DNA from 3 places in the Paraburkholderia sp. AV2 genome. Region 2 is predicted to be linked to each of the others. Evidence: predicted binding sites of a transcription regulator. Region 2 holds the regulator's gene; each other region holds the start of a gene.
The links. Region 2 encodes LexA, which represses DNA repair genes until DNA is damaged. Its sites were predicted from a motif close to ACTGTATNNNNATACAGT; they were not measured.
Positions count from the first base shown of each region.

Region 1: imuA (translesion DNA synthesis-associated protein ImuA) is a predicted target of LexA. The motif match lies at 7,777-7,794, and genes of this name have one in related genera.
Region 3: recA (recombinase RecA) is a predicted target of LexA. The motif match lies at 5,323-5,340, and genes of this name have one in related genera.

Region 1 covers NZ_JBANLK010000009.1:66,162-75,865, forward strand. Annotated here, with positions in the region: gene cueR (Cu(I)-responsive transcriptional regulator) at 127-552, opposite strand; gene V8683_RS09365 (heavy-metal-associated domain-containing protein) at 714-926, shown strand; gene V8683_RS09370 (dTDP-4-dehydrorhamnose reductase family protein) at 938-1,852, shown strand; gene V8683_RS09375 (error-prone DNA polymerase) at 1,846-5,307, opposite strand; gene V8683_RS09380 (Y-family DNA polymerase) at 5,318-6,925, opposite strand; gene imuA (translesion DNA synthesis-associated protein ImuA) at 6,834-7,667, opposite strand; gene V8683_RS09390 (autotransporter outer membrane beta-barrel domain-containing protein) at 7,976-9,704, shown strand, end outside.
Region 2 covers NZ_JBANLK010000002.1:167,444-177,147, reverse strand. Annotated here, with positions in the region: gene V8683_RS02580 (sulfate/molybdate ABC transporter ATP-binding protein) at 1-878, opposite strand, end outside; gene cysW (sulfate ABC transporter permease subunit CysW) at 882-1,862, opposite strand; gene cysT (sulfate ABC transporter permease subunit CysT) at 1,859-2,758, opposite strand; gene V8683_RS02565 (sulfate ABC transporter substrate-binding protein) at 2,869-3,924, opposite strand; gene lexA (transcriptional repressor LexA) at 4,196-4,846, shown strand; gene V8683_RS02555 (hypothetical protein) at 4,874-5,257, shown strand; gene V8683_RS02550 (DUF2939 domain-containing protein) at 5,364-6,023, shown strand; gene V8683_RS02545 (universal stress protein) at 6,063-6,536, opposite strand; gene nodI (nodulation factor ABC transporter ATP-binding protein NodI) at 6,807-7,721, shown strand; gene V8683_RS02535 (ABC transporter permease) at 7,818-8,654, shown strand; gene V8683_RS02530 (hypothetical protein) at 8,710-9,132, opposite strand; gene V8683_RS02525 (permease) at 9,326-9,704, opposite strand, start outside.
Region 3 covers NZ_JBANLK010000008.1:2,767-12,470, reverse strand. Annotated here, with positions in the region: gene V8683_RS08250 (TerC family protein) at 1-151, opposite strand, end outside; gene sucD (succinate--CoA ligase subunit alpha) at 334-1,215, opposite strand; gene sucC (ADP-forming succinate--CoA ligase subunit beta) at 1,311-2,477, opposite strand; gene V8683_RS08235 (DUF2889 domain-containing protein) at 2,529-3,230, opposite strand; gene recX (recombination regulator RecX) at 3,338-4,156, opposite strand; gene recA (recombinase RecA) at 4,163-5,242, opposite strand; gene V8683_RS08220 (response regulator transcription factor) at 5,449-6,198, shown strand; gene V8683_RS08215 (sensor histidine kinase) at 6,211-7,770, shown strand; gene V8683_RS08210 (MFS transporter) at 8,052-9,704, shown strand, end outside.

The DNA of each region.
Region 1 (9,704 bases), on a different contig from region 2:
ACCATGATTTATCGGCGTATTTTTTCTCGTCGCCAGCAGTTGTTTCGACAGGACCCTGAAATGCACCATTTCAGGGCTCATCCTGAAACAAGTTGCGACAATTTGCCTGGCGCAACCACAGCGGCGTCAGTGATGGCAGGCGCCGGCTTCGCCGATCGACGGCCTGGAGTCGGCGAGATTTTCGAGAATCGGGCAGTCCGGCCGGTCGTCGCCGTGACAGTGGTCGGCCAGATGCGCGAGTGTGTCCCGCATCTGGGTCAGCTCGGCAATGCGCTGGTTCAGTTCGATCACATGCGCCAGCGCGATGGACTTGACCTCCGCACTGGCGCGCGAGCGATCGTGCCAGAGTGCCAGCAGCCGGCGGATATCTTCGACGAGAAAACCCAGTCGTCGAGACTGGCGGATGAAGCGCAGGGTGTGCACCTCCTCCGTGCCGTACACGCGATAGCCCGATTCCGTGCGCCCCTTGGGCGCGAGCAGTCCGACGCTCTCGTAGTAGCGGATCATTTTCGCCGTGACGCCCGATTCGCGCGCCGCTTCGCCAATATTCATGGGTCCCTTCCCGCATTCGATCGATGGGTCGATCGTACACCTTCCCATTGTGGGAAGGTCCAGCGTCCGTCACCGGGCCGGCTGGCATAATCCGGCGACGGCCTCCTGTCCGCAGCAAGCAGCAGTTGAGTTCCCCCTTCAGTTCAGAAAAGGAAGACACGATGATCCAGTTCAACGTAGAAGGCATGAGTTGCCAGCATTGCGTGGGTGCCGTTACCCGCGCGATTCACGAGCACGACGCCACCGCGAAGGTCGAAGTCGATCTGGCCGCGGGCCACGTGACGGTCGAATCGAACCAGAGCGCCGACGTGCTGAAAGCGGCTATCGACGAGGCAGGCTATACGGTAAAGAACGCCGGCACGGCGAACGCGTGACGCGCCGCGCCATGTTCAAGGTTGCCGTGATTGGTGCGTCGGGGCTGCTCGGACGCGCCGTGATGCGCGAGCTTGGCGCCGGGACGGACTGGCGGATCGTACCGACTGCCTTCCGCCACGCCGGGCCGCAACAGGTTTCGCTCGACGTGCGCGACAAGCATGCCGTCGCGGCCTTCGTCGCGCGCGAAGCCCCCGATGCGATTGTTGTCGCCGCCGCGGAGCGTCGTCCCGACGTGTGCGAAAACGACCCCGTTACGGCGCGCGCGCTGAACGTCGATGCGGTGCGCACCATCGCCCAGGCGGCACGCCCGCGCGGCGCGTGGGTGCTGTCGATCTCCACCGACTACGTGTTCGACGGCACCACGCCGCCCTACCGCTGCGACGACACGCCAAATCCGCTCAACGCCTATGGCCATAGCAAGCTCGAAGGCGAGCGCGCGCTGCTCGAGGCAACGGACAATGCGCTCGTGCTGCGTCTGCCGCTGCTCTACGGCCCGGTCGTGGACTGGCAGGAATCGGCCGTGACGAGTCTCGTGCCGGCCGTGCTGGCCTCGGCCCAGCCAGGTGCGCAGCCGGCCGCGATGGATGCGTGGGCCACGCGTTATCCGACGTTCACCCCCGACGTCGCGTTCGTGATCCGCGAACTGCTGACGCGGCACGCGGACGGCAAGGCGGTCTGCGGCATCGCGCAATGGTCGGGCAACGAGCCGATGACGAAGTATCGGATCGCGCAGCATCTCGCACAGGCACTCGGCGTGGACGCGCGGCTTCTCGCCCAGACGACGCCCGCCGACGCGACACCGCGCCCGCGCGACTGCCACCTTGATTCGAGCCGCCTCGAAGGCCTCGGCATCGGCCGGCGCACGCCGTTCGATGCGGCGATCGGCGGCGTGCTCGGCGGCTTCGAGGCACGTCCCGCTCAATGAAAATTCCGGCTCTCGGTCGCCAGCCGACCGAGCAGCCGGCTATGATCCTCCAGCCGTTGCGCGACGAGGTGGATCACTTCGCCTTCGCGCTGCACGACGCCTGCCACCGCCATCAGCGAAGACCCGAGCAATTCCTTGCGTTGCGCCTCCACGAGCGCCGCGTGCACGATCACGTTGATCGTGCCGGTCTCGTCCTCCAGCGAAACAAAGATCGTCCCTTTCGCCGTTCCCGGCCGTTGCCGCACCGTGACGATGCCGCACACGCGCGCAAGTCTGCCGTCAAGACACTGCGTCAGTTGCGCGGCCGTGCGGAAGCGCTGCTTCGCGAGCCCCGGCCGCAGCAGTTCGAGCGGATGGCGGTTCAGCGTCAGCCGCAAACTGGCGTAGTCGGCGACGATCTCCGCGCCCTCGGACGCGCGCGGCAGCGCGAGCGGCGCTTCGGCGAGCGGTGCGTCGCGCAGCAGCGCCGGCACCGCATGCTGCGCGGTCACGGCCCACCACGCCTCGCGCCGGTGCCCCGCGATGCTCGCGAGCGCATTCGCCGCCGCAAGCGCTTCCAGCTCACGCCGCGTGAGCGCGGCGCGCCGCGCGAGATCGTCCACGTCCGCGAACGGCGCCTGCGCACGCGCCTTCATCACGCGCTGCGCGGCGTCTTCGGAAAACCCCTTGATGAGGCTGAAACCGAGCCGCACGGCCGGGCCGCCGCGGCCATAGAGATCCGGCGGCAACTCGATTCGCGCACGCAACCTGCGCGCAAAGCGGCGCAGGAAACAGCACGCGAGCCTCGGCCGGTCCGGCGGCCACGCGGCGCGCAGCCGCTGCTGGAGCCGCTCCACCCTGGCCCGGCGAGCACGTGTCGCGTCGGCATCGAGCCGCACGCCCGGCCGCATACGACTCTCCAGTACCGCTTCCCAGTCGCTCAATACGATATCGGGCGCCAATACCTCCACGCCGTGGCGCTTCGCGTCCTGTACGAGCTGCGACGGCGAATAGAACCCCAGCGGCTGACTGTTCAGCAATCCTGCCAAAAAAGCGGCCGGCTCGTAACGCTTGAGCCATGAACTCGTGTAGACGAGCATCGCGAAGCTCGCCGCATGGCTCTCCGGAAAGCCGTAGTCGCCGAAGCCCTCGATCTGTTTGCAGATGCGGTCCGCGAATGCTGCCTCATAGCCCTTCTCCATCATCCGGCGCTTGAGATCGTCCTGATACGGCCGCAGGTTGCCGTGACGCCGCCATGCGGCCATCGCGCGGCGCAACCTGTCGGCTTCCTCGGCGCTATAGCCGGCGGCCACCATCGCCAGATGCATCACCTGTTCCTGGAAGATCGGCACGCCGAACGTGCGCTCGAGCACCGGCTTCAAGTTCTCCTTCTCATATTCGACCTTCTCTTCCCCGCGCCTGCGCTTCAGATACGGATGCACCATGTCGCCCTGGATCGGCCCGGGCCGCACGATCGCCACCTGAATCACAAGGTCGTAGTATTTGCGCGGCCTGAGACGCGGCAGCATGCTCTGCTGCGCGCGCGATTCGATCTGGAACACGCCGATCGTATCCGCGTGGCAGCACATCTCGTAGACGGCGGGATCTTCGCGCGGGATGTCCTGCACGCGAAACTGCGGCAACCCGCGCCGCAGCGCGACGAATTCCAGCGAACGCCGGATCGCCGAAAGCATGCCGAGCGCGAGCACATCGACTTTCAGAAGCCGCAGCGTATCGATATCGTCCTTGTCCCACTCGATCACATAGCGGTCCTTCATCGCGGCGTTCTCGATAGGCACGAGGCGCGAGAGCTTGTCCTTCGCAATCACGAAGCCGCCCACGTGCTGCGAGAGATGGCGCGGAAAACCGCGCAGCTCGCGCGTGAGGCGAATGAGTTGCTGCGTGACGTGCGAGTCTTCTGAAAAGCCGGCCTCTTTCAGATGATGCGCGATCGAATCGGGACCGTCCCACCATTGCTGCGCGCCCGAAAGTTTTTCGACGAGCGCCACGTCGAGCCCGAGCGCCTTGCCGACATCCCTCAGCGCGCTGCGCGAACGGTACGTGATGAGCGTCGCGGCCAACGCCGCGCGGCGTTGACCGTACTTTCGATAGACATACTGAATGACTTCCTCGCGCCGCTGATGCTCGAAATCGACATCGATATCGGGCGGTTCGTTGCGCGCGCGTGACAGAAAACGCGCGACGAGCATGTTCATCTGCACCGGGTCGATCTCGGTAATCCCCAGGCAGTAGCAGACCACCGAGTTCGCCGCCGAGCCGCGCCCCTGGCACAGAATGCCCTGTGAGCGCGCATAGCAGACAATGTCGTGAACGGTCAGGAAGTACTTTTCGTACTTCAGTTCGGCGATCAGCTTCAGTTCCTCTCCGATCTGCTCCGATCGCTTCTCGTTCAACCCGTCGGGCCAACGCTCCAGCGCGCCCTGCATCACGAGCTGGCTCAGCCACGTGAATGGCGTCTCGCCTGCAGGCACCAGTTCTTCGGGATATTCGTAGGCCAGTTCGGCGAGCGAGAACGTGCAGCGGCGCGCGACATCGAGCGTCGCGTCGAGCGTATCGCGCGGATACAGCGCGCCCAGGCGCACGCGCGAGCGCAGATGCCGCTCCGCGTTCGGCTCCAGTACGCGTCCGCATGCCGCGAGCGGCTGGCCGATGCGAATGGCGCTCAGCGTGTCCTGCAGCGGCTTGCGCGAACGCGCATGCATCAGCACGCCGCCCGCCGCGACGAGCGGCAAGCCCGTTTCCTGCGAGACATGGCGCAAGGCTTCGATCTGCGTATCGTCGCCGCCCGTGCGCCAGAGTTCGAGCGCGAGCCATGCACGCTCCGCCGCGAAACCCGCCAGCCAGTGTGCGGCGCGCAGCGTCTGTGCCAGCGTCGCCGTGCGCTGCGGCACCAGCAGCAGCACACAATCGCGCAGATACTTCAGATGTTCGAAGCCGGGCTCGGGATCGACGAAGTCATCGGGATACACGCGATAGTGGCCCTTGTCCGCCCGCGCGCGCGCAAGCGTAATCAGCTCGCAGAGATTGCCGTAGCCCTCGCGGTTCATCGCGAGCGCAACCAGCGAGCAGAACGGCTTTTCTTCCCCCTTATCCGGGTCGTCGCCGCGCTTCTCGACGAGATTCAACTCGCTGCCGATCAGCAGGTGCAGCGACGGCACGAACGACCCCAGTTTCGCCTCAGCCTCCGCCCCGCCGCGCTCGCGCGCTGCGCGCACGGCTTCTTCGTGCGCCTTCCTGAGCGGCTCGTCGTGCTCGTTCAAGGCGCTAAAGGCGCGCACGACACCGGCGAACGAACATTCGTCGGTGATGGCAAGCGCCCGATAGCCGTGCTGGATCGCCTGCTCGACCAGTTCGCCCGGCTGCGAGGCGCCTCGCAGGAACGTGAAATTGGTCAGGCAGTGCAGCTCCGCATATTCGGGCAAATGCATGGGCGACTGCGTGGGCAACGTCGACATGATCGCCGCTTTAACCGAAGAGCCCTTGCAGATACCACTCGCCGCCCATGCGCTCGCGATAAAGCCAGAACATGCGCCCCTGGTCGTCGGCGGCAACGTAGTAGTCGCGCCCGACCTCCTTGCCGTCCCACCAGCCGGTTTCGATGCGCTCGGCGCGCGTGAGCGTCTTCAGCGGCCGCCGGTACACGGGACGGTCGTTGCGCACGGCCAGCTTCAGCGGCTTTTCGAGCAGCCATGCCGGGCGCGGCTGTGACGGTAGCGGCACGTCGGGCAGATCGAGCATGCACTGCGTGGAGGCCGACGTTTGCGCTTCCTTCGGCTGCGGATTGCGCGGCTTGTGCGGACTGCGGGCCTTGCCCGACTTGCCTCCCGAAGCGCGATAAGCACGCGCCGCCATCGCCCGCTCGGGCCGGTGATCGTCCTCGACGAAAAGCTGCAGCACGTTCTGCTCCCCCACCCGCGCGCCAATGCGTTCGAACAGTTGCGCGAGCGAGGCTTCCGAAGCCTCGGGCATCGGGAACAGCGTGTCGTTAGGCGCCGCGTACTCGCTCACCCCGGTGGCGACGAGCGCAAGCCCGATCACCGGCGCGGCCAGCTCGGTCTGGTTCAGCTTCTCGCGCAACAGCCAGAGCAGATGATCGGCATCGCGCGAGGGCGCCGCCCATGCGAGCGTGAGGCTCGACGTGCGCGGCGCGTGCCGCGACGCCAACTCGTGTTCGAGCCGCAGCTCGAAGGCCGTCAGCGCCGCGTGCTGTGCACAGAGCCAGCCCGTCAGTTGCATCACGAGCCGCCGCGCGGCGAAGAGCAGCGCTTCGGCGCTTTCCACGCGCGCCTGCAATTCGAGTCCGGCACAAAACGACGGCGGCGCGCTGAACGAAGCGCGCGGATCGGGTGCCTCGCCGCGCGCCTGCGCAAGCCAGGTGAGCACACCGTCGCCGAAGCGTCGCACGATGCCGTCGCGCGGCAAGCGACGCAGATCGGCAAACGTCGCGCAGCCGATCTGCGTGAGCGCGTGCTCGTGCGGCGCGGCGAACGGCGCGAGCGTGACCGGCAACGCGTCGAGCACGCGCGCGAGCGTCGCTGCCTGGAGCACGCGCCAGCGGCGCAGGGTACCCGAACTGCGCTGCGTGGCGCGCGCCTGCGCGAGCGTCCACGCGCCCCAGGCGGTGGGCGCACAGGCAATGCGGGCGGCGTGGCCGCAGCCGGCCACCGTCGCCGCCACCTTTGCGAGCAGCGCGCGCACGCCGCCAAAGAGGCGCAGCCCGGAACCCACCTCCAGCAGCAGCGTATGCGAAGGCGCGAACGACACCTTCGGCGTGTAGGCGAGCAGCGCGAGCGCGAGCGCCTCGACCGCGCGGCTCTCGCGTGACGGATCGGGCGCGAGCAGCACGAGGCCCGGCGCGAGGGCAAGCGCATGGGCGCGCGTGCTGCCCGCGTCTACGCCGAAGCGCAAGGCATCGAGATCGGGGATCAGGACACGCAGGGAATCCGCCAGCGCGTAGCAGCGCGCGTCCTGCGGCGGCGCATCAGGACGACGAGGCGATACCGGGTCCGACAGGAGCGGCGGCTTCACGGCCTCCAGCGGCAAAAGCGGCAAGGTAACGGCGATCCACAACATGATTGACCCCGGGCGGCGGCATGACAGATGCCGGCCCCGTGGGGGGCAGCACGGCATCCTGCAGCGGCAGCGTAACGACGAGTGGCTGGGCGGGCGGCGGCCCGCGGCGTTTGAAGATATCGACGGACACGGCGGTAAGCTGCATCCACTGGCGCCGGTTGAGATTCGCGTCGACAGGCGGCGGCACCGGCGTGCAGACCATGCGCAGCGGCGCCGGCGACGACTGGTTGCGCGCGGCGGGCGGCCGGATCAGGAACGCGAGCGTGCGCGAATCCTGGGCGGCGACCTGCAGGCGCCGCACCGCGTCGGCACGCGCCTTCGCCTGCCAGAGCAGCACCGCGCCAACGCCCTCCTGACGCAGCGCCTGCTCGGCGACCCAGGGCGCCTCGGCTTCGCCCGCGCGCACCCAGATCACGCGATCGAGCGCGAGACCCCAAGTCTTGAGCGCGCACGCATACGGCTGCCACGGCGGCGCGACGAAGAGCACGTGCTGGCTGGCCGTGGCCGTCAGCGTGCGCAGCGCGGGGGCGACGAGCCGCATCTCGCCGATGCCGCCCTGCTCGACGAGCAGCTCGGTCAGGCTGCCCGCGGGCCAGCCCGCACCGGGCAGGAGCGCATCGAGCGCGGCGTGACCGCTTCGCACCGTGCGCTCGCTCGCGTGCGCAAGCTGATCGCCTTGCCAGATCCGGCTTTGCAGCCGGGACGGCAGATGTGTCGCCGCAAGCTGGAGTGCTGCTGCCATGAGTGCGCTCGGTCAAAAAGGCTCAGATCAAAAGGGAAATAGATCCCCCTGCCCGGCCAGAAAAAGGGGGCATGACGGGATGGCTACCTGGCGCCGTAGCACGCCATAACCTGTATATTTATACAGTATTTCATGGGATTTGGGAAAGTGGATGCAGGAGCACCCACGCACGCCCTGGGGGAGACCGGAATGACGAGAGACCAGGAACGACAGCCGGAGCCATTTTTGAGATCGGTGCTATAACGCGAATCACGCGCCCGCTTGCAGCTCGTTTGTGCAGCCAGTTTCACTAAAAAGGCAAACAGACCATGAAAAACAAAGCGTGGAAGTTGCGTTTGGGAGGATTGGCAATCCTGACGGGTGCGGCGCCGGCCGCGGGCCACGCGGCCTGTAATGCAACGGCGCCGCCCAGCAATACGACCGTGACCTGCACGGGCGCGGGCATTCCTTCGGTCGTCGCCGCAAGCGGCAGCACCGGCGTCACCCTCGACATCGCGCAGGGAGCGACGGGTAGCTATACGCTCTCGAGCACACCCACGCCGTTCTCCGTGGACACCTCCAGCGCAATTACGAACAGCGGCACGCTTGCGCTCTCCGGCAACGGTACGGGGGTGGCGAACCGCGGCGCGATGCTGATCGGCATGAACAACGGCAACACGATCACCAACGGCGCAACGGGCGTGATCTCCACGACGGGCGCCTACAACGACGGCATCGCGGCAAACGGCAACAACAACACGCTCATCAACAACGGCAAGATCACGACGAGCGGCAGCAACTCGTATGGCATGACGGCCGCTTGGGGACAAAGCAACACCGGTGCGTCGGGCAATACGCTCATCAACACGGGAACGGTCACGACCTCGGGCAGCAACGCTCGCACGGCCTCGCTGCTGGGCGGCAGCGGCACCATCAGCAACAGCGGCACGCTGACGGCGTCGGGCAAAGACGGTACCGCCGTCTACATGCAGGGCAACAACGACACGCTGATCAACAGCGGCACGATCCAGACCACCGGCACCGCATCGAGCAGCGGCAACGTCGACGCGGTCGTGTCCAACACGGTCGGCAGTTCGTTTACCGCGACGATCACCAACGAGGCCGGCGGCCAGATCATCAGCAACAGCGGGATCGGCGTGCGCTCGACCAACGGCAGCACTACGATCACCAATGCCGGCCTGATCGAAGGCGGCGGCGGCACCGCGATCCAGAACGGCAACGGCAACGACACGCTGATCCTGCAGACCGGTTCTCAGATCGTTGGCATAGCCAACGGCGGCGGCGGCAACAACGCCGTGCTGCTGCAGGGCACGGGCACCGCGTCGAACGCGTTCGTGAACTACCAGAGCCTGACGATGGAAGGCGACAGTTGGACCTGGGCCGGTACGGGCACGTTCTCGACCGCACTCGTGCAAAGCGGCACGCTGAACCTGACCGGCACGCTCGGCACGACCACCGCAACGGTCGTCGCCACGGTCAACAGCGGCGCGACGCTGCAGGCGAATGCCTCGAACCTGCCGCTCTCCGTGACCGACAACGGGCTCGTGCGCTTCCAGCAGGACAGCGCGGGCACCTACACAGGCCTCATTGGCGGCACGGGCGCGGTGGAGAAAACCGGCGTTGGCACGCTGACGCTCGCGCCTTCCGCCTCTGGCGGCAACACGTATTCGGGCGGCACGACGATCACGGAGGGCACGCTCTCGGTTGCGGCCGACAACGCGCTCGGCACTTCGTCGGGCGGGCTGACCTTCAACGGCGGCACGCTGCAGTTCGGCAGCGCCTTCGATCTCGCGGCAAGCCGCGCGATATCGATCACGTCGAACAACGGCACGATCGACACGCAGAGCTACGACTCGACGATCGCGCAAAACATCACGGGCGCGGGAGCGCTGACCAAGATCGGCTCCGGCACGCTGACGCTCAATGGTACGGACAGCTACACAGGCGGCACGAATGTCGACGAGGGCACGCTGATCGTCGGCGACGGCAGCAGCGATCCGCCGTCGCTCGCAGGCGGCGGGCCGGTGCTCGTCGCGT
Region 2 (9,704 bases):
ATGCCCTCGTGATGATCCGCCTGCCGCGGATACAGCGCGAGATCGTGCGGCCGCACGTAGGCAAGCGCGCGGCCCTCGAAACTGGCCTGCACGGCGATCGGCTGCGCCGCGCCGTCGGCCACGAACCCCCGCGCGTCGACATAACCCGAAAGCCGGTTCGCCGCGCCGAGGAACTCGTAGACGAACGCCGTCTGCGGGCGATCGTAGACGTCCTGCGGGCTGCCCACCTGTTCGACGCGGCCGCGATTGAGCACGACGATGCGGTCGGCCACTTCGAGCGCCTCTTCCTGGTCGTGCGTGACGAAGATCGTGGAGATGTGCAGGTCGTCGTGCAGGCGCCGCAGCCAGCCGCGCAGCTCCTTGCGGACCTTGGCGTCGAGTGCGCCAAACGGCTCGTCGAGCAGCAGCACTTTCGGCTCGACGGCAAGCGCCCGCGCAAGCGCGATGCGTTGACGCTGGCCACCCGAAAGCTCGGAGGGATAGCGCTGCGCGAGCCAGTCGAGTTGCACGAGGCTCAGCAACTCATGCACCTTCTGGCGAATCGCGGCTTCGGCAGGACGCTCGCCGCGCGGCTTCACACGCAGCCCGAACGCCACGTTCTCGAATACCGTCATGTGCCTGAACAGCGCGTAGTGCTGGAACACGAAGCCCACCTGGCGCTCGCGCGCGCCCACCGCGCCCACGTCCTGCCCTTGCAGCACGACCTGCCCCGCATCGGCATATTCGAGGCCGGCGATCACGCGCAACAACGTGGTCTTGCCGCAGCCGGACGGCCCGAGCAGCGCAACGAGCTCGCCCGGAGGAAAGTCGAGCGAGACGTCGTCGAGCGCGGCGAAATCGCCGAAGTGCTTTTGCAGATTACGAACGGTGATACCCATGTTTTACAGATCTCCGTGTTCAAACGCGTGCCGGGCAACGCCGGCGCGTACGGCGTCCTGCGTGCCGGGTTGTAGAGGGACGCCGCCGGCCAGGACGGCCGCCTGCGCCGGCACCGCGCTCTCGTCCCTGAGTTCGGCAGAAAGATGACGCTCCGCGAGCAACTTCAGGCCCAGCGTCACCAGCGCGAGCAGCGCAAGCAGCGACGCCACCGCGAACGCCGCGGCGAAGTTGTATTCGTTGTAGAGGATCTCGACGTGCAGCGGCATCGTGTCGGTCTGCCCGCGGATGTGCCCCGAGACCACCGACACCGCGCCGAACTCGCCCATCGCGCGCGCATTGCAGAGGATCACGCCGTACAGCAGGCCCCAGCGGATGTTGGGCAGCGTCACGCGCCGGAACATCTGCCAGCCCGAAGCGCCGAGCACGCGCGCGGCCTCCTCCTCGTCGTTGCCCTGCGCCTGCATCAGCGGGATCAGTTCGCGCGCAACGAACGGGAACGTCACGAAGATCGTCGCGAGCACGATGCCTGGCACAGCGAAGATGATCTGCACGTCATGGTCTTCGAGCCAGGGGCCGAGCCAGCCCTGCGCGCCGAACAGCAGTACGTAAATGAGGCCCGAGATCACAGGCGAAACCGAGAACGGCAGATCGATCAGCGTCGTGAGGAGCGCCTTGCCGCGAAATTCGAACTTTGCGATCGCCCACGAGGCCGCGAGGCCGAACGCGAGATTCAGCGGCACGGCAATCGCGGCGGTAAGGAGCGTAAGCTTGATCGCCGAGACCGCGTCTGGATCGGCAAGCGATTCGAAGTAGAAACCAATGCCCTTCGACAAGGCCTGACTGAACACCGCAACGAGCGGCACCACGAGAAAGAGCGTGAGAAAGGCGAGCGCGATACCGGTGAGGAGCCAGCGCACCCAGGGCGCCTCCGTCACCGGATCGGGCCGGCGCTGCGCACGCGTTGAGGGTACGGGCGTGCTCATTGCGCACCTCCTGTGACGACGACGCGCGCGAGCTCACCAGTCCCTGGGCCCGCCGACACACCGCGGCTCGTGCACCGCTGCAGATACCACTGCAGCGTATTGACGAAAAGCAGCATGACGAACGAGACGCACAGCATCACGACGGCGAGCGCAGTAGCGCCTGCATAGTCGTACTGTTCGAGCTTCGTGATGATCAGAAGCGATGTGATTTCGGACTTCATCGGCACGTTGCCGGCGATGAAGATGACCGAGCCGTACTCGCCCAGCGCACGCGCGAACGCCAGCGCGAATCCCGTCAGCAGCGCGGGAAGCGCGGCGGGCAGCACGACGCGGCGAAACGTGAGCCAACGCGAGGCACCGAGGCAGGCGGCGGCCTCTTCCTGTTCGCGCTCGAAATCCTCCAGCACGGGCTGCACGGTGCGCACGACGAACGGCAGGCCGATGAACGTCAACGCCACGAGCACGCCGAGCGGCGTGAACGCGACCTTGAGGCCGAGCGGCTCGAGAAATTGCCCGATCCAGCCATTGCCCGCATAGACGGCCGCGAGCGAAATGCCCGCCACGGAGGTGGGCAGTGCAAACGGCAGATCGACGAGCGCATCGACGATGCGCTTGAACGGAAATGGATAGCGCACGAGCACCCACGCGAGCAAAAAACCGAACACCGCGTTGATGAGCGCCCCACCCAGCGCCGAGAGGAACGTGAGCCGGTACGACGCGATCACGCGCGGCGACGCCACGGCGCGCACGAACTGCCCCCAGTCGAGCGTCGCGGTCTTGAGGAAAGTGGACGCAAGCGGGATCAGCACCACGAGACTCAGGTAAGCCACCGTAATGCCGAGCGTAAGGCCGAATCCCGGCAGCGCACTCGGCTTGCGTAATCGAAACGTCGTCATGCTCGTGGCTCTTTCAGATTGCTGCGGCGCCATGCGCCAAAAAGCGCGCCTTCGAGGCGTGCTCGTCGATGACCGCAAAATGCGGCCGCGGCGTTTGCATCACGGCCACATCACTGCGGCGCGTAGATCGAATCGAACACGCCGCCGTCCGCGAAATGGGTCTTCTGCGCATTCGCCCAGCCGCCGAAGGTGTCTTCGACCGTGTACAGCTTCAGCTTCGGAAACTTCGCCGTGAGATTCGCCGGCACCTTGTCCGAACGCGGGCGGTAGAAGTTCTTCGCCGCAATTTCCTGGCCCTCCTCCGAATAGAGGAACTGCAGATAGGCCTCGGCCACCTTGCGCGTGCCGTGCTTGTCCACCACCTTGTCGACCACGGCAACGGGCGGCTCGGCCAGAATGCTTGCCGACGGCACCACGATCTCGAACTTGTCGGGCCCGAACTCCTTGAGCGAAAGAAACGCTTCGTTCTCCCATGCAATCAGCACATCGCCAATGCCGCGCTGCACGAAGCTCGTCGTCGCGCCGCGCGCGCCCGAGTCGAGCACGCCCGCATTCTTGTAGAGCTTCGTGACGAACGCCTTCGCCGTCGCCTCATTGCCGCCCGGCTGGTGCAGCGCATACGCCCAGGCGGCGAGATAGTTCCATCGCGCGCCGCCCGAAGTCTTCGGATTCGGCGTAACAATCGAAACACCCGGCTTCACGAGGTCGCCCCAGTCCTTGATGTGCCTGGGATTGCCCTTGCGCACGAGGAACACGATGGTGGAGGTATACGGCGAGGCGTTGTCGGGCAGGCGCTTTTGCCAGTCGGCGGCGACGAGGCCCTTCTTCGCAAGGGCGTCGATGTCGTAAGCGAGCGCGAGCGTGACGACGTCGGCCTGCAGCCCGTCGAGCACCGAGCGCGCCTGCGCGCCGGAGCCGCCGTGCGACTGCCTGATCGTGACCGTCTCGCCGGTCTTCGCCTTCCATTCCTTGATGAAGGCGCTATTGATGTCCTGGTAGAGCTCGCGTGTCGGGTCGTAGGAAACGTTCAGGAGCGAAGTCTCCGCGTGGGCAACCGGCATCAGCATAGCCATGCCGACCAGCGGCACCGCACCGATCAGGAGTCTTGCAGCCAGCGTCCTGAACCAGCCATTTTTTCCCGCGTTCCCCGTATTCCCACTACGCATCCGCTTTCTCCGTGTTGTCGTGCGTGATTGCAGCTAACGATGCAGCGGAGTCTAACAATTTGCTTAAATGAGTAAAAATGATGTTTTCTTATTCTTTCATATCCAATTGTGCTAAGGAAAGCTGACCGGACCTCATAACGCTGCTGTCGTCCTGGCAGATGCGGGATTTGCACGTTCCGGCGCCGGCCGAACGAAGAACTTCAAGTAACACTTGAAAAGCGTCGAATACTGTATAAAAATACAGTCACCTGTCTATCCATACAGTGGCGCCATGACCAAACTCACCGCACGACAGCAGCAGGTTTTCGATCTGATCCGGCGCGCGATCGAGCGCACGGGCTTCCCGCCCACCCGCGCCGAAATCGCGGCCGAACTCGGCTTCAGCTCCGCGAACTCCGCCGAGGAGCATCTGCGCGCGCTGGCGCGCAAGGGCGTGATCGAACTGGCCGCCGGCGCGTCGCGCGGTATCCGTCTCATGCCGGGTCCGGACGACCTCCCGCACCAGTTCACGCTGCCGCACGCCAGCATCATGCAGCTTTCGCTGCCGCTCGTCGGCCGCGTGGCAGCCGGCAGCCCGATCCTCGCGCAGGAGCACATCTCGCAGCACTACGCGTGCGACCCCGCGCTCTTCTCGAGCAAGCCCGACTACCTCCTGAAGGTGCGCGGCCTGTCGATGCGCGACGCCGGCATCCTCGACGGCGACCTGCTCGCGGTGCAAAAGAAAAGCGAAGCGAAAGACGGCCAGATCATCGTGGCGCGCCTTGGCGACGACGTCACCGTCAAACGCCTGAAGCGCCGGCCGAACGGCCTCGAACTGATTGCCGAAAACCCCGACTACGAGAACATCTTCGTCGAGGCCAGCAGCGCCGAATTTGCGCTGGAAGGCATCGCAGTCGGGCTGATCCGCCCCACCGAATTCTGATAATCCGAACACTGTCTGGAGGGAGTTATGGAACGTCTTGCCCGTCTGCTGCCCTTTCGTCAATTTGGCCGCCTGCGCCATCTGCGCGGCCTCGCCGACTGCGCCGCGCGCAATGCGCGCGCAACGGCCGCCGCCTTGTCCGGTTCGCTCTTCGAGGCAGCGGATTATGAGTCCGCCGCCGGTGCGGCCGCGACTCCGGTCGACCTTCCATCGTTGCCATCCGCACAGCCCGCATTCGCGCGCGTTTCGCTCAACAGCGGCCTGAATCACGCCGAGCCGGATCGCCGCGCGCCGGTGCGCGTCTATCACGGCCCCTCGCGGCTGATCATGGTGGGAACCATGGATGCGGTGTGCCGCATGATCGACCGCTGCATCGCCGAACAGGCCGACCCGGCGGCGCTCGCCCGGTAACACAGGGCGCGTGAAGGCGGTGGGGGAAGGTCCGGCAAGAAGCTTCGGGATCGTTTCGGCGCCGGCGCGGTCAACAGGACGTGTCCCATCACTCCCGACCTGAATGATGACCGAATCCGCTTCGAACAAACGCTGGATCAAACCCGTCGCCGTCGTGCTCGTCGCGCTGGCGCTCGTCGCCGCGCTGGGCTACGGCTATGCGTCGCCCTATGTCGCGCTGGATCGGCTGAAGGCCGCCGCCGATGCGCGCGATGCGGCCACGCTCAGCGAATATGTCGACTACCCGGCTTTGCGCGCGAGTTTGAAGCAGCAGGTTGGCAAACTGCTTCAGCGGCGCATCGCGGCGCAGCACAGCAGTAACCCGTTGCTGCTGTTCGGCGCCGTGATTGGCGCGGCCCTCATCGGCCCGCTCGTGGACGCGTATGCGACACCGGACGGCGTCGCCGCGCTGCTCAATGGCATGCCGCCCACCGGAAAGCCGGGCGAGCAGCCGCCCCAGGCAGGCAATCCCGCTGCGGCACCGGCTCCTGCGCCCGCCAATCCGCCCGCCCCGACGCCTCCGGCCGCCCCGGCTGAAAACGCGCAGCCGGCGCCACGGCCTCAGACCACGGCCGGCTACCGCAGCCTCGATGAATTCGTCGTGACCTGGCAGCGCAGCGCGAGCGGCGAGCGTTACGCCGCCGTCCTGCAACGCCATGGCCTGTTTTCGTGGAAGCTCGCGGCGGTCGAATTGAACGACCCGGCCGATACGAACAGCGACCAATAGCGGCGAATCGCACCGCTATTGGCGGCACTCAGGCGGCACTCAAGCCGCCTCCTGCGCCTGCTGCTTTTGCTCCGCAGCCGAAGAACACGCTACGAGGATGCTGCACGACACGCGGTCGAGCAGCAGCGTATTGCCCGCCCCCATCCACCAGCGCGAGAGACCGGTGCGGCAGCGGTGCCCCACCACCACCAGATCGACGTGCAGTTCGTTGGCCAGATTCGCGATCTCGTCGATAGGATGGCCGAAGGCGAAGTGACCCTGCGCATGCACGCCGCGCTCGGTCAGCCACTCCACACCCTCCTGAAGAATCTCGCGCGCCGTCTCTTCGAAGCGGCCGCAGGCCACGTCGGTCAGGAGGCCGGCGCTCTGCGCGATCGTCGAACGCATGTCGACCACCGAAAGCAGATGCGTTTCCGCCCGCAGGTCCAGCGCAAGATCCGCGCCGCAGCGCAGTGCCTTGCGGCCTTCGCGCGAGCCGTCGTAACAAAGCAGAATCTTTTTGTAGCTCGCCATGATGTTTCTCCCCCGCCCACGCGAATCGCAGGCTGTGCAATTTCATGATGGTGCGCCGCAATTCCACATGCAAGGGCTGGAAAACGCCAGGTCCGGCCGTGTTGCGCCCGATCCGGAATCCTGCGGGGCGGACTTACGTCGTTGCTGCGTCAAAGCTTGTCGTGGCAGGTTTTGCCGTCGGCCGGAGGCACAGGATTGCTCTAGAATAGGCCCCCTCATGGTGCATCGCGCGTGCACCGCTTCCGTCGAACTCATCGTTCATTACGGCCTATGTCCGCACCCGCCATCGAATTCGAGCAGGTCATCAAACACTATGGAGACAGGGCGGTCGTCAATGGCCTGTCCTTCGAGGTCCGGCCCGGCGAATGCTTCGGGCTTCTCGGACCCAACGGCGCGGGCAAGACCACGACGCTGCGCATGCTGCTTGGCATCGTCGCACCCGATGCGGGCCGCATCAGCCTTTGCGGCGAGCCGGTGCCCGCGCGGGCGCGCCATGCCCGCGCGCGCGTAGGCGTCGTGCCGCAGTTCGACAATCTCGATCCGGACTTCACGGTCCGCGAGAACCTGCTCGTATTCGGCCGCTATTTCGGCCTGTCCGCCAGCGAGGCGCGTGCGCTCGTCGCGCCTTTGCTCGAATTCGCGCGGCTCGAGAGCAAGGCCGATGCACGCGTGAGCGAGCTCTCGGGCGGCATGCGCCGGCGCCTCACGCTTGCGCGCGCGCTCGTCAACGACCCCGATGTGCTGGTGCTCGACGAACCGACCACCGGGCTCGATCCGCAGGCGCGCCACCTCATCTGGGAGCGGCTGCGCTCGCTGCTTGCGCGCGGCAAGACCATCCTGCTCACCACGCATTTCATGGAGGAGGCCGAACGACTTTGCAAACGCGTATGCGTGATCGAGGAAGGCCGCAAGATCGCGGAGGGTGCGCCGAACGCGCTGATCGAATCCGAGATTGGTTACGACGTGATCGAAGTGTACGGCCCCGACCCAGTCGCGCTGCGCGATGAACTGGCGCCCTTCGCGATACGCACGGAAATCAGCGGCGAAACGCTCTTCTGCTATGTCGACGATCCGCAGCCCGTGCACCAGCATCTGCGCCAGCGCGCCGACCTGCGCTATCTGCACCGGCCCGCGAATCTGGAAGACGTGTTCCTGCGGCTCACGGGCCGCGAGATGCAGGATTAAACCCAGCAGGATTAAACCCGGCAGGATCAAGACTGGCAGGACAGAACGCGCATGAACCGGCACGACGACACCCGCGAGGCCTCATCCCTCCCCCCTATGCAAGCACGCACCGAAGACCGCGCGCCAGCGCACCCCGCCAGCCACCCGCAACGCGAGCCGCGCGCCGCGCTGCCCTCCAGCACGACGCACTGGGTCGCCGTCTGGCGCCGCAACTATCTCGTGTGGCGCAAGCTCGCGCTCGCCTCGATGTTCGGCAATCTCGCCGACCCGATGATCTATCTGTTCGGTCTCGGCTTCGGGCTAGGCCTGATGGTCGGCCACGTGGACGGCGTCTCCTATATCGCCTTCCTCGCGGCGGGCACGGTGTCGTCGTCGGTGATGATGTCGGCAAGCTTCGAGTCGATGTACTCGGGCTTCTCGCGCATGCACGTGCAGCGTACGTGGGAAGCCATCATGCACACGCCGCTCTCGCTCGGCGACATCGTGCTGGGCGAGATCGTCTGGGCCGCGAGCAAGTCGATGCTGTCGGGCGCCGCCATCATGCTCGTGGCGGGCGTGCTCGGCTACGCGAGCTTTCCGTCGATGCTGCTTGCGCTACCCGTGATCGCACTCGCCGGGCTCGCATTCGCGAGCTGCGCGATGATCGTGACAGCGCTTGCGCCGTCGTACGACTTCTTCATGTTCTACCAGACGCTCGTGCTCACGCCCATGCTGCTGCTTTCGGGCGTGTTCTTTCCGATCACGCAGCTGCCGTCGGCCGCGCAACACATCACGCTGATGCTGCCGCTCGCGCATGCCGTCGAACTGATCCGTCCAGCCATGCTGGGGCGCCCCGTTGAGAACGCGGCAACGCATGTGTTCGTGCTGGCCGTGTACGTGCTGGTGCCGTTCGCAATCGCGACCGTGCTGTTCCGCAGGCGGATGATGCGCTGAAAGCGCGCGCGGCCGCGATATGCGCCGCCTCGCGCCGACAAGGCGTGACGACGGATCAATCCTCGTCGTCGCCCCAGGGAATATCGACGTCCGAAATAAAGGCCACCGTCGCGAACGGGCCGCCTTCCTCGCGGCCGAGCTTGCCGTCGGCGCGATGCCATTCAATGCGGAAGGTGGTTGCCGGCGTTTGCGCGAGTAGCCGCACGATGCGGATCTCCTCGGGGTCGGAGTCCTCCACCGGACCGTCGAGCGAGACCAGCAACTGCTGCGGCCATACACCGTCGGCGGGATCGTAGATACGGTCGCCGTCGGGAATCGCGACGTGCGCCTCGACGCCTATCGTCGCCGAGGCCTCCACGACCATTTTTCCGAGCGCGCGCAGCACGGCCGTCGCGCGTGCCGAATTGGCCTGGCGAATGGCGAGGTCGCCGCGTGTGAGCGCCTGTTCGAGTTTCGGATTCGTTTTCTGCTGTGCCATGCTCATTCCCGGGCTGAAGCCCCTTTCTCCTGTCCCACGCAAAACCGTCGAACGGCTTGCCCATGGCTTGCCGCCCGCCCCGCTTATGCATGACATCAATGCCTGATTCCCTTCGCACTCCATCGTAGCATCGCGAACGAGGGCCGCACCAAAGCGCCGTGCGGACGCGCCACCCCCGCCCCGCCACACGCCGCTAGAAGCCGAATGCCACTACGGCAAGACCCGAAACCACACCGAACAACACGACCACCGCAGCCACCAAGGCCAGCGTGCGCGCACGGAACGAGCCCGTCAGCATCGCGAACGACGGCACGCTCACGGGCGGCAGCGTCATGAGAAGCGCGCCGGCCGGGCCAACGCCCATGCCGAGCGCGAGCATCGCCTGGATGATCGGCACCTCGCCGGCCGTCGGGATCACGAACAGCATGCCCGCCACCGCGAACGCGACGATCCAGCCGAGACTGCTCGTCACTTCGGGCCCGATATGCGGAAACAGCCACGCGCGCGCCGCGCCGAGCAGCAGCACGAGCACGACGTACTCGGGAATGAGGCGCACGGCCATGCGCACGAAG
Region 3 (9,704 bases), on a different contig from region 2:
TGCCCCAGATGATGCCGCGCAGGCGCTGCTGCGCCGGCAGGTCGCGGCATGCGAGCGCGATCACGACGGCGTTGTCGCCGCCGAGCAGGATGTCGATGACGATGATCTGGAGCACAGCGCCCCAATGGAGCGACGCGAAGAACTCGGGCATGAAGGCGACGGCGGGACCGTGAGAAAGTGGCCGCTAGCAGGCGCAGCCAATAAAAAAGCGAGGGGCCATGACTGGCTCCCTCGCTTTTGTCCGGAAACCTCGTGAAAGGATTCCGCAAGCATATCAAAAAACGCCGGCCACCCGCGCCTGGGTGCTGCGCGAGCGCCGCCGATTCTCGAAAATTACAGGATCGACTTCAGCAGACGGCCCATTTCCGACGGGTTGCGCGTCACCTTGATGCCGCAGCCGTCCATGATTTCCAGCTTCGCGTCGGCCGTATCCGCACCGCCCGAGATCAGCGCGCCGGCGTGGCCCATGCGCTTGCCCGGAGGCGCCGTGACGCCCGCGATGAAGCCGACGACCGGCTTCTTCATGTTGTCCTTGATCCAGTAAGCGGCGTTCGCTTCGTCCGGACCGCCGATCTCGCCGATCATGATCACGGCGTCCGTATCCGGATCGTCGTTGAACATCTTCATGACGTCGATGTGCTTCAGACCGTTGATCGGGTCGCCGCCGATACCGACAGCCGACGACTGGCCGAGGCCGAGTGCCGAGAGCTGGCCCACGGCTTCATACGTCAGCGTGCCCGAACGCGACACGACGCCGATGCGGCCCTTCTTGTGGATGTGACCCGGCATGATGCCGATCTTCAGCTCGTCCGGCGTGATGGTGCCGGGGCAGTTCGGTCCGAGGAGCAGCGTCTTGCGGTTTTCGCGGCGCATACGGTCGCGCACTTCCAGCATGTCGCGAACCGGAATGCCTTCCGTGATGCAGATCGCGAGATCGAGATCGGCCTCGACGGCTTCCCAGATCGCGGCGGCTGCGCCTGCGGGCGGCACATAGATGACCGACACGGTCGCGCCGGTCGCTTCCTTCGCTTCACGCACGTTCGCGTAGATGGGAATCCCTTCGAAGTCCTCGCCGGCCTTCTTCGGGTTCACGCCGGCGACAAACGCTTCGCGGCCGTTGGCGTACTCACGGCAGGCGCGCGTGTGGAACTGACCGGTCTTGCCGGTGATGCCCTGCGTGATGACCTTGGTGTCTTTGTTGATCAGAATCGACATGTATTGACCTCTGTTTGCCTGGCGCCGCGCGTCGCATCGACCGTGCTTTCACACTGCCGTTCGCGCCGCCGCCGCGCCATACGTACCGGTGAGAATTACTTGCCTTCGGCAGCCGCGACGACCTTCTGCGCGGCTTCTTCCATGCTGTCCGCCGAGATGATCGGCAGGCCCGATTCGGCCAGCATCTTCTTGCCGAGGTCTTCGTTCGTGCCCTTCATGCGCACGACGAGCGGCACGTTCAGGTTCACGGCCTTCGAACCGGCGATCACGCCTTCTGCGATCACGTCGCAGCGCATGATGCCGCCGAAGATGTTCACGAGAATCGCCTTCAGGCCCGGGTTCTTCAGCATCAGCTTGAAAGCTTCCGTGACCTTCTCGGTCGTGGCGCCGCCGCCGACGTCGAGGAAGTTCGCCGGCTCGCCGCCGAACAGCTTGATGGTGTCCATCGTCGCCATGGCGAGGCCTGCGCCGTTCACGAGACAGCCGATGTTGCCGTCGAGCGAGATGTAGGCGAGGTCGAACTTCGAGGCTTCGACTTCGGCCGGATCTTCTTCGTCCAGATCTCGGTACGCGACGATTTCCGGGTGGCGGAACAGCGCGTTCGCGTCGAAGTTGAACTTCGCGTCGAGCGCGATGACCTTGCCGTCGCCGGTGATGATCAGCGGGTTGATTTCGGCCAGCGAGGCGTCCGTTTCCCACGTCGCCTTGTACAGGCCTTGCAGGATCGCGCGCGCTTGCGGGATCGAGCCTTCCGGCACGCCGATCTTGCGGGCGAGGTCGTCCGCTTCGGCGTCCTTCAGCCCGGTGACCGGGTCGACGGCGACCTTGTGGATCGCTTCCGGCGTCTTTTCGGCGACTTCTTCGATGTCCATGCCGCCTTCGCTCGACGCCATCACGACGATCTTCTGCGAGACGCGATCGAGCACGAGGCCGACATACAGTTCCTTCTTGATGTCAGCGCCTTCTTCGATCAGCAGACGGTTGACCTTCTGGCCTTCCGGACCGGTCTGGTGCGTGACGAGCTGCATGCCGAGGATCTGGTTCGCGTACTCGCGGACCTGGTCCAGCGACTTCGCGACCTTCACGCCGCCGCCCTTGCCTCGGCCGCCAGCGTGGATCTGCGCCTTGACGACCCACACCGGGCCACCCAGCTCTTCAGCGGCCTTGACCGCGTCATCCACCGAAAACACCGGTTTGCCGCGCGGTACCGCGACGCCGAATTTCCGCAGGATTTCCTTACCCTGGTACTCGTGAATCTTCATGCGTGATTCCCTTCAGTCTGAGAGTTGGATTGAACTTCGTTTCCGCTGTTGTTATTCATGCGTGACGGCGTCGGCCCTGCCCTCGCGGCCCGGGCCTTCGTCGCGCACGCCGGCGGCGTCCGCCCCGCGCTCGATGGAGCGCGGCACGTGGCCATACCAGCGCGGATAAAACTGCTTCACCGCCTCGCCGTCGAACCGCAGCGCATGGCAGCGGCCTAGCTGGAAAGGCGGCTTCTCGCCGGCGGCGTCGCCGTCGGCCGTCTTGCCGATTTCCGGTCCCGCGTCTTCGCGCTTCCCTTCGCCCTTCGAATCGTCTCCGGCACGCCAGACCTCCCCGACGAACGCCTGCACGGCGGCGGTCGGCAGCACGCCCAGCATCTCGGTGAGATGCGTGCAGCCAGCCGTTCCGGCGAGTCGCCGGCCCGCTTCGCGGCGGAAATTCTGGAGGAGATTGAGCCCGATGAGGGCACGATAGGCGGGATTGGCGTTCTGGCACTGACCGTCGTAGGGCACCCAGTCGGACGACGCTTCGGCGTCGACGACGTTGAGCTTGCGATCGATCGTGATGCGGAGCCAGAGTTCATGGATCGGCAGACCTTCGGGCCGGACACCGGCGGCGAGCGGCACGTCGCGTGGCTTGTGATCGGTCAGACACGCGTCGATGTCCCACAAGCCGTCTTCGCGCTCATAGGCGACCGCCCGGATTGCACGCTGGTGGCGCAGTTGGCGGGGCGCGGGCGGGGAAAGCGGCATGCTAAGGCTAAGACCGGATGGGAAAACCTTTGGATTTTAGCATACCGGGTATTTGACACTGCCCCGAACATACAGCCCGCTCAGGGACTTACGGGATCCTTGCAGTCTCAATTTTCGAACCCGTCGTCCTCGATGCCTTTCAGGATCTTGCCGATGATCGCCATCGAAAAACCGCGCGCAGCGAGAAAGCGAGCTTGTCGCGCGCGTTCGGCGGGCGTCTCGGGCAGCGTGCCGTACTTCTTTTGCCAGACAGCGCGGGCGCGGACAAGCTCGGTCTCGCGCAACTGCGCGCTCACCTCTTCGATAAGCGTGTCGCCGACGGCGTGGCGCTTGAGTTCGCCGACGATGCGCGTAGCGCCAAGACGGGCGGCGCGACGATGGATGATGCTTTCGGCAAAGCGCGCGTCGGAGAGCCAGGCCTCGCGGACGAGCGAATCGAGCAGGGCCTCGAGTTCGTCGGCGTTGTCCGTGTACGGCATCAGCTTGCGCGAGAGTTCCGCCCGGCTGTACTCGCGGCGTGAGAGGTAAGCGAGCGCGCGGCCCTTGAGAGAGGGGCCAGGGCGCTGGGATGCGGCAGGCGCGCGTTCCTTGCGGGATTCGGAGGTGCGTTCGAACCTGGTGCCAGGAGTAGCAGGGGCGGCAGGCTCGCCGCCCCTCGCGGCCGAACGAGCGGCGCGTGCGCTCGACGTGCGTTCGAAGCGGTCTGCCTGCGGCGCATCGTCGGCCGATTCGAAGGCCCCGAACGACGACTCGAACTCATCGAAAGCGGCGCCGAAAGGTCCGCCAAACTGGGCGTCGATCGGACCGCCGGGCGCGCCAACCTGCTCGAAAGGCTCGTGCGGACCGCCAGGCGCGCGCGGATCCCGCGGGCGACCCGCTTCGGTTGGCGCCGGTGGCGCCGATGCGGACCGGCCCTTGCGGATCACGACGGATTACTCTTCTTCGTCCGCGATTTCGACTTCGTCGGAATCGTTGACGCCGGCGGGCATCGCGCTCACGCCGAGCGACTCGCGGATGCGGTTTTCGATCTCGCGCGCGATGTCCGCATTTTCGCGCAGGAATTCGCGCGCGTTGTCCTTGCCCTGGCCGATGCGCTCGCCGTTATAGCTGTACCACGCACCTGCCTTGTCGACGATCTTGGCCTGCACGCCGAGGTCGATGATTTCGCCCTGACGCGAGATGCCTTCGCCGTAGAGGATGTCGAACACGGCCTCGCGGAACGGCGGCGAAACCTTGTTCTTCACGACCTTCACGCGCGTTTCGCTGCCGATCACTTCGTCGTTCTTCTTGATCGAGCCAATGCGGCGAATGTCCAGACGCACCGACGCGTAGAACTTGAGCGCGTTGCCGCCCGTGGTGGTTTCCGGGTTGCCGAACATCACGCCGATCTTCATGCGAATCTGGTTGATGAAGATCACCATGCAGTTCGTCTTCTTGATCGTGCCGGTAAGCTTGCGCAGCGCCTGCGACATCAGGCGGGCCTGCAGACCCGGCAGCGAGTCGCCCATTTCGCCTTCGATTTCGGCCTTCGGCACGAGCGCCGCGACCGAGTCGATCACGATCATGTCGATCGAGCCCGAGCGCACGAGCGCGTCGGCAATTTCGAGCGCCTGCTCGCCCGTGTCAGGCTGCGAAATGAGCAGCTCCGGCACGTTCACGCCGAGCTTCGAGGCGTACTGCACGTCGAGCGCGTGTTCCGCGTCGATGAACGCCGCCGTGCCGCCGATCTTCTGCAGTTCGGCGATCACCTGGAGCGTGAGCGTGGTTTTACCCGACGATTCCGGACCGTAGATCTCGACCACGCGGCCGCGCGGCAGGCCACCCACGCCGAGCGCGATGTCGAGGCCGAGCGAACCGGTGGAGACCACCTGGATGTTCTCGACTGCCTCACCATCGCCGAGTCGCATGATCGACCCCTTGCCGAACTGCTTTTCGATCTGCGCGAGCGCGGCGGCCAGCGCCTTGCTCTTTTCAGCAGTCAGCCCAGCCGAGCCTTTCTTGCTATCTTCCATGAATCGTCCTTTGCTATGATGAACGGCGTCTCGTGACGATGCGCGAGCCCCCTGGTTGGCTTACGCGCACGAACGCAGACACTGTATAAAAAAACAGTGGTTTTAGCAAGCCCCAAGCTTGCCAAAACCGCGAAATTTCGGGAGACCGCCACGCGCCGCGCAAGCCCGGCGCGGGCCTGGAGACCTGGCGAAGGCGCCGGCGCACCATGCGAATTCTCATTGCCGAAGACGACAGCATACTCGCGGATGGTCTCGTTCGATCACTCCGCCAATCGGGCTATGCCGTTGATCACGTGAAGAGCGGCGCGGACGCCGACACCGCGCTCTCCATGCAAACCTTCGACCTGCTGATCCTCGATCTCGGCCTGCCGAAAATGCCGGGCCTCGAAGTGCTGCGCCGCCTGCGCGCGCGCAACTCGAACCTTCCGGTACTGATCCTCACCGCCGCCGACAGCGTGGACGAGCGCGTCAAGGGCCTCGACCTCGGCGCCGACGACTATATGGCCAAGCCTTTCGCGCTCAATGAGCTGGAGGCGCGCGTGCGTGCGCTCACGCGGCGCGGCGCGGGCGGCGGCCCGACGGTCGTGCGCCACGGCGCGCTCTCCTTCGACCAGGTCGGCCGCGTGGCGCGCATCAACGACCAGGTGATCGATCTTTCGGCGCGCGAACTGGGTCTCCTCGAAGTGCTGCTGCAGCGGCCAGGGCGGCTGGTCTCCAAGGAACAGCTCGTCGATCATCTCTGCGAATGGGGGGAGGAGGTCAGCAACAACGCCATCGAGGTCTATGTGCACAGGCTGCGCAAGAAGGTCGAAGCGGGCGGCGTGCGCATCGTGACCGTGCGCGGGCTGGGCTATTGCCTCGAGAAGGAACAGGGCACGCCGAACGGCACCGCGGCCACCCCGGCCGCCGGGACGAACGCGCCGCCGGCCATGCCGGCCAGCCACTACTTCAAATAGCCGGGCGGGAAGATGGCTGAGCCCGCCCACGCCACGCGCTCCGCGCCGCCAGCCGACACCCTCGACGACAGCGCGCGCGACGCCCGCTACGCGAACCCGTTCGCCCCGCCCGACGAAACCGAGGCCGCCGCCCAGACGCGGCCTCGCTCGCTCTTCGGCGAGATCCTCGACTGGATGCTCGCGCCGCTCCTGCTGCTCTGGCCGATGAGCATCGCCGTGACCTATCTGGTCGCGAAGTCGATCGCGAACGGGCCCTTCGACCGCGCGCTCGAAACCGACGCCTATGTACTCGCGCGCCATATCCAGCCCGTCAACGGCGTGGCCGAACTGTCGCTACCCGCCGCGGCGAGCGAGCTAATCGGCGCCGACAACATCGACCGCACGTTCTATCAGGTGCTGGGCGGCCGCGGCGAACTCGTCGCCGGGGACCGCGACATGCCGTTGCCGCACGAGGACGACCGGCCGCCGCCGGGTCTCGTCGAATTCCGCGACGACACGCTGCACGGCATCGACATTCGCGTCGCCTACACGACGGTGGCGCTGCCGCAGTCGGGCAGAGCGCAACCGGTGCTCGTCCAGGTGGCGGAGACACTCGACAAACGCCGCCAGCTCGCCAACGACATCATCAAGGGCGTGATCCTGCCGCAGTTCGTGATCCTGCCGCTCGCGATCGTGCTCGTGTGGTTCGGGCTCTCGCGAGGGCTCGCACCGCTGCACGCGCTGCAGTCGAATATCCGCATGCGCCGGCCCGACGACCTCTCGCCGCTGGAGGCGCGCCGCGCGCCGCCCGAGATCGAGCCGCTCGTCACGTCGTTCAACGATCTGCTGACGCGCCTCGAACAGAACATGGAACTGCAGAAGCGCTTTATCGCCGATGCGGCCCATCAGATGAAGACCCCGCTCGCGGGCCTGCGAACCCAGGCCGAACTGGCGCTGCGCCAGGACGTCTCGCCCGAGGTCCATCGCTCGCTCGAGCAGATCGCGACCAGTTCCGAACATGCCGCACGGCTCGTCACGCAACTGCTGGTGCTTGCGCGCGCGGAGAACCGCATCTCGGGACAGATCTTCACGCCCGTCGACGCGGCCGAAGTCGCGCGTCACGCCGTGCGCGACTGGGTCCAGCCGGCCCTCGCGAAGCGGATGGATCTTGGCTACGAAGGACCGCGCGGCGGCGGCGACGAAGAGGACAGCGCGGCGCTGGAAGTCGACGGCAACCCGGTGATGCTGCGCGAAATGCTTTCGAACCTCATCGACAACGCCATCCGCTACACGCCGCCGGGCGGACGGATCACCGTGCGCGTGCGCCCGGAGCCGGATGCGCGTCTCGTGCACCTGGAAGTCGAGGATACGGGCCTCGGCATTCCGGCCGCCGAACGCGAACGCGTAATCGAACGCTTCTACCGGATCCTCGGCCGCGAGGGCGACGGCAGCGGGCTCGGCCTCGCCATCGTCCGCGAAATCGCGACGATGCACGGCGGCACCCTCGCCATCGACGACAACGTCTACCAGCAGTCGCCGCGGCTTGCGGGAACGCTCGTGCGCGTGACGCTGCGGCTTCGCGACGCCGGATAAGCCCGCGGCGTCAGGAAATTCAGGATGGGACTTACCCTTATCCATCTTGAATCGACACCTGCCGAATTATGATGTTGGCCGACGATAGCGATAAATATTGATCAAATATCCGTATATTGCGCGATCTTTGGTGATTGAGCCCCATTCACCCCACGCTTACCCGTAGCCTGAACGTACGTCAGAACCCAGTAAGTTTCCATTCCAATAATGCTTCGCAGGACTGCCGGGACCGCATGCCCCTCGCCCGACGGACCCCACGCATATCAAAACTGGAGACATACATGGCAACCGTAGGCGGACAGCTATCGCACGCGCCGATGACAAACGACGAAAAACGCGTGATCTTCGCGTCGTCGCTCGGCACCGTGTTCGAGTGGTATGACTTCTATCTGGCCGGCTCGCTCGCGGCCTTCATCAGCAAGAGCTTCTTTTCCGGCGTCAATCCCACCGCGGGCTTCATCTTCACCCTGCTCGGCTTCGCGGCCGGCTTCGCGGTACGCCCGTTCGGCGCCATCGTGTTCGGGCGGCTCGGCGACCTCGTCGGCCGCAAGCACACGTTCCTCGTGACCATCGTGATCATGGGTCTCTCCACCTTCGTGGTCGGCTTCCTGCCCGGCTATGCCGCGATCGGCATCGCCTCGCCCGTGATCTTCATCGCCATGCGCCTCCTGCAGGGCCTCGCGCTCGGCGGCGAATACGGCGGCGCCGCGACCTACGTGGCCGAGCACGCGCCGCCCGGACGCCGCGGCTTCTACACCTCGTGGATCCAGACCACCGCGACGCTCGGCCTGTTCCTCTCGCTGCTCGTGATCCTGGGCGTGCGCCAGTCCGTGGGCGAAGAACAGTTCGCCGCATGGGCATGGCGCATTCCGTTCGTCGCGTCGATCCTGCTGCTCGCCGTCTCCGTCTGGATCCGCCTGCAACTCGACGAATCGCCGGCGTTCAAGCGCATCAAGGCCGAGGGCAAGGTGTCGAAGGCGCCGCTCACCGAAGCATTCGGCCAGTGGAAAAACCTGAAGATCGTGATTCTCGCCCTGATCGGCCTGACCGCCGGCCAGGCCGTGGTCTGGTACACGGGCCAGTTCTACACGCTCTTCTTCCTCACGCAGACGCTCAAGGTGGACGGCGCAAGCGCCAACATCCTGATCGCGCTGGCACTCCTGATCGGCACGCCGTTCTTCCTGTTCTTCGGCTCGCTCTCGGACAAGATCGGCCGCAAGCCCATCATCATGGCCGGCTGCCTGATCGCCGCGCTCGCCTACTTCCCGCTCTTCAAGGCGCTCACGCACTTCGCGAACCCCGCACTCGAAGCCGCGACGCAGCGCGCGCCGATCGTCGTGATCGCGAACCCGGACGAGTGCTCGTTCCAGTTCAATCCGGTGGGCACGTCGAAGTTCACGTCCTCGTGCGACATCGCCAAGAGCGCGCTGTCGAAAGCGGGCCTGAACTACTCGAACGTGGCGGCGCCGGCGGGCACGATGGCGCAGATCAAGGTGGGCGACACCGTGATCGACACCTATAACGGCAAGGCGGAAGACGCCAAGGAAAAAGGCGCGGCGTTCGAGAAGACGCTTTCGGGCACGTTGAAGGCGGCAGGCTATCCGGCCAAGGCGGACCCGTCGCAGTTGAACTGGCCGATGACCGTGGTGATCCTGGCGATCCTCGTGATCTTCGTGACGATGGTGTACGGGCCGATCGCGGCGATGCTGGTGGAGATGTTTCCCACGCGGATTCGCTACACCTCGATGTCGTTGCCGTATCACATTGGCAATGGGTGGTTTGGCGGGTTCCTGCCCGCTACCGCGTTCGCGATCGTGGCGGCCAAGGGCGATATTTACTCCGGGCTGTGGTATCCGATCATCATCGCACTGGGAACCTTCGTGATCGGGATGCTGTTCCTCAAGGAAACCAAGGACTCGAATATTTACGCGGAG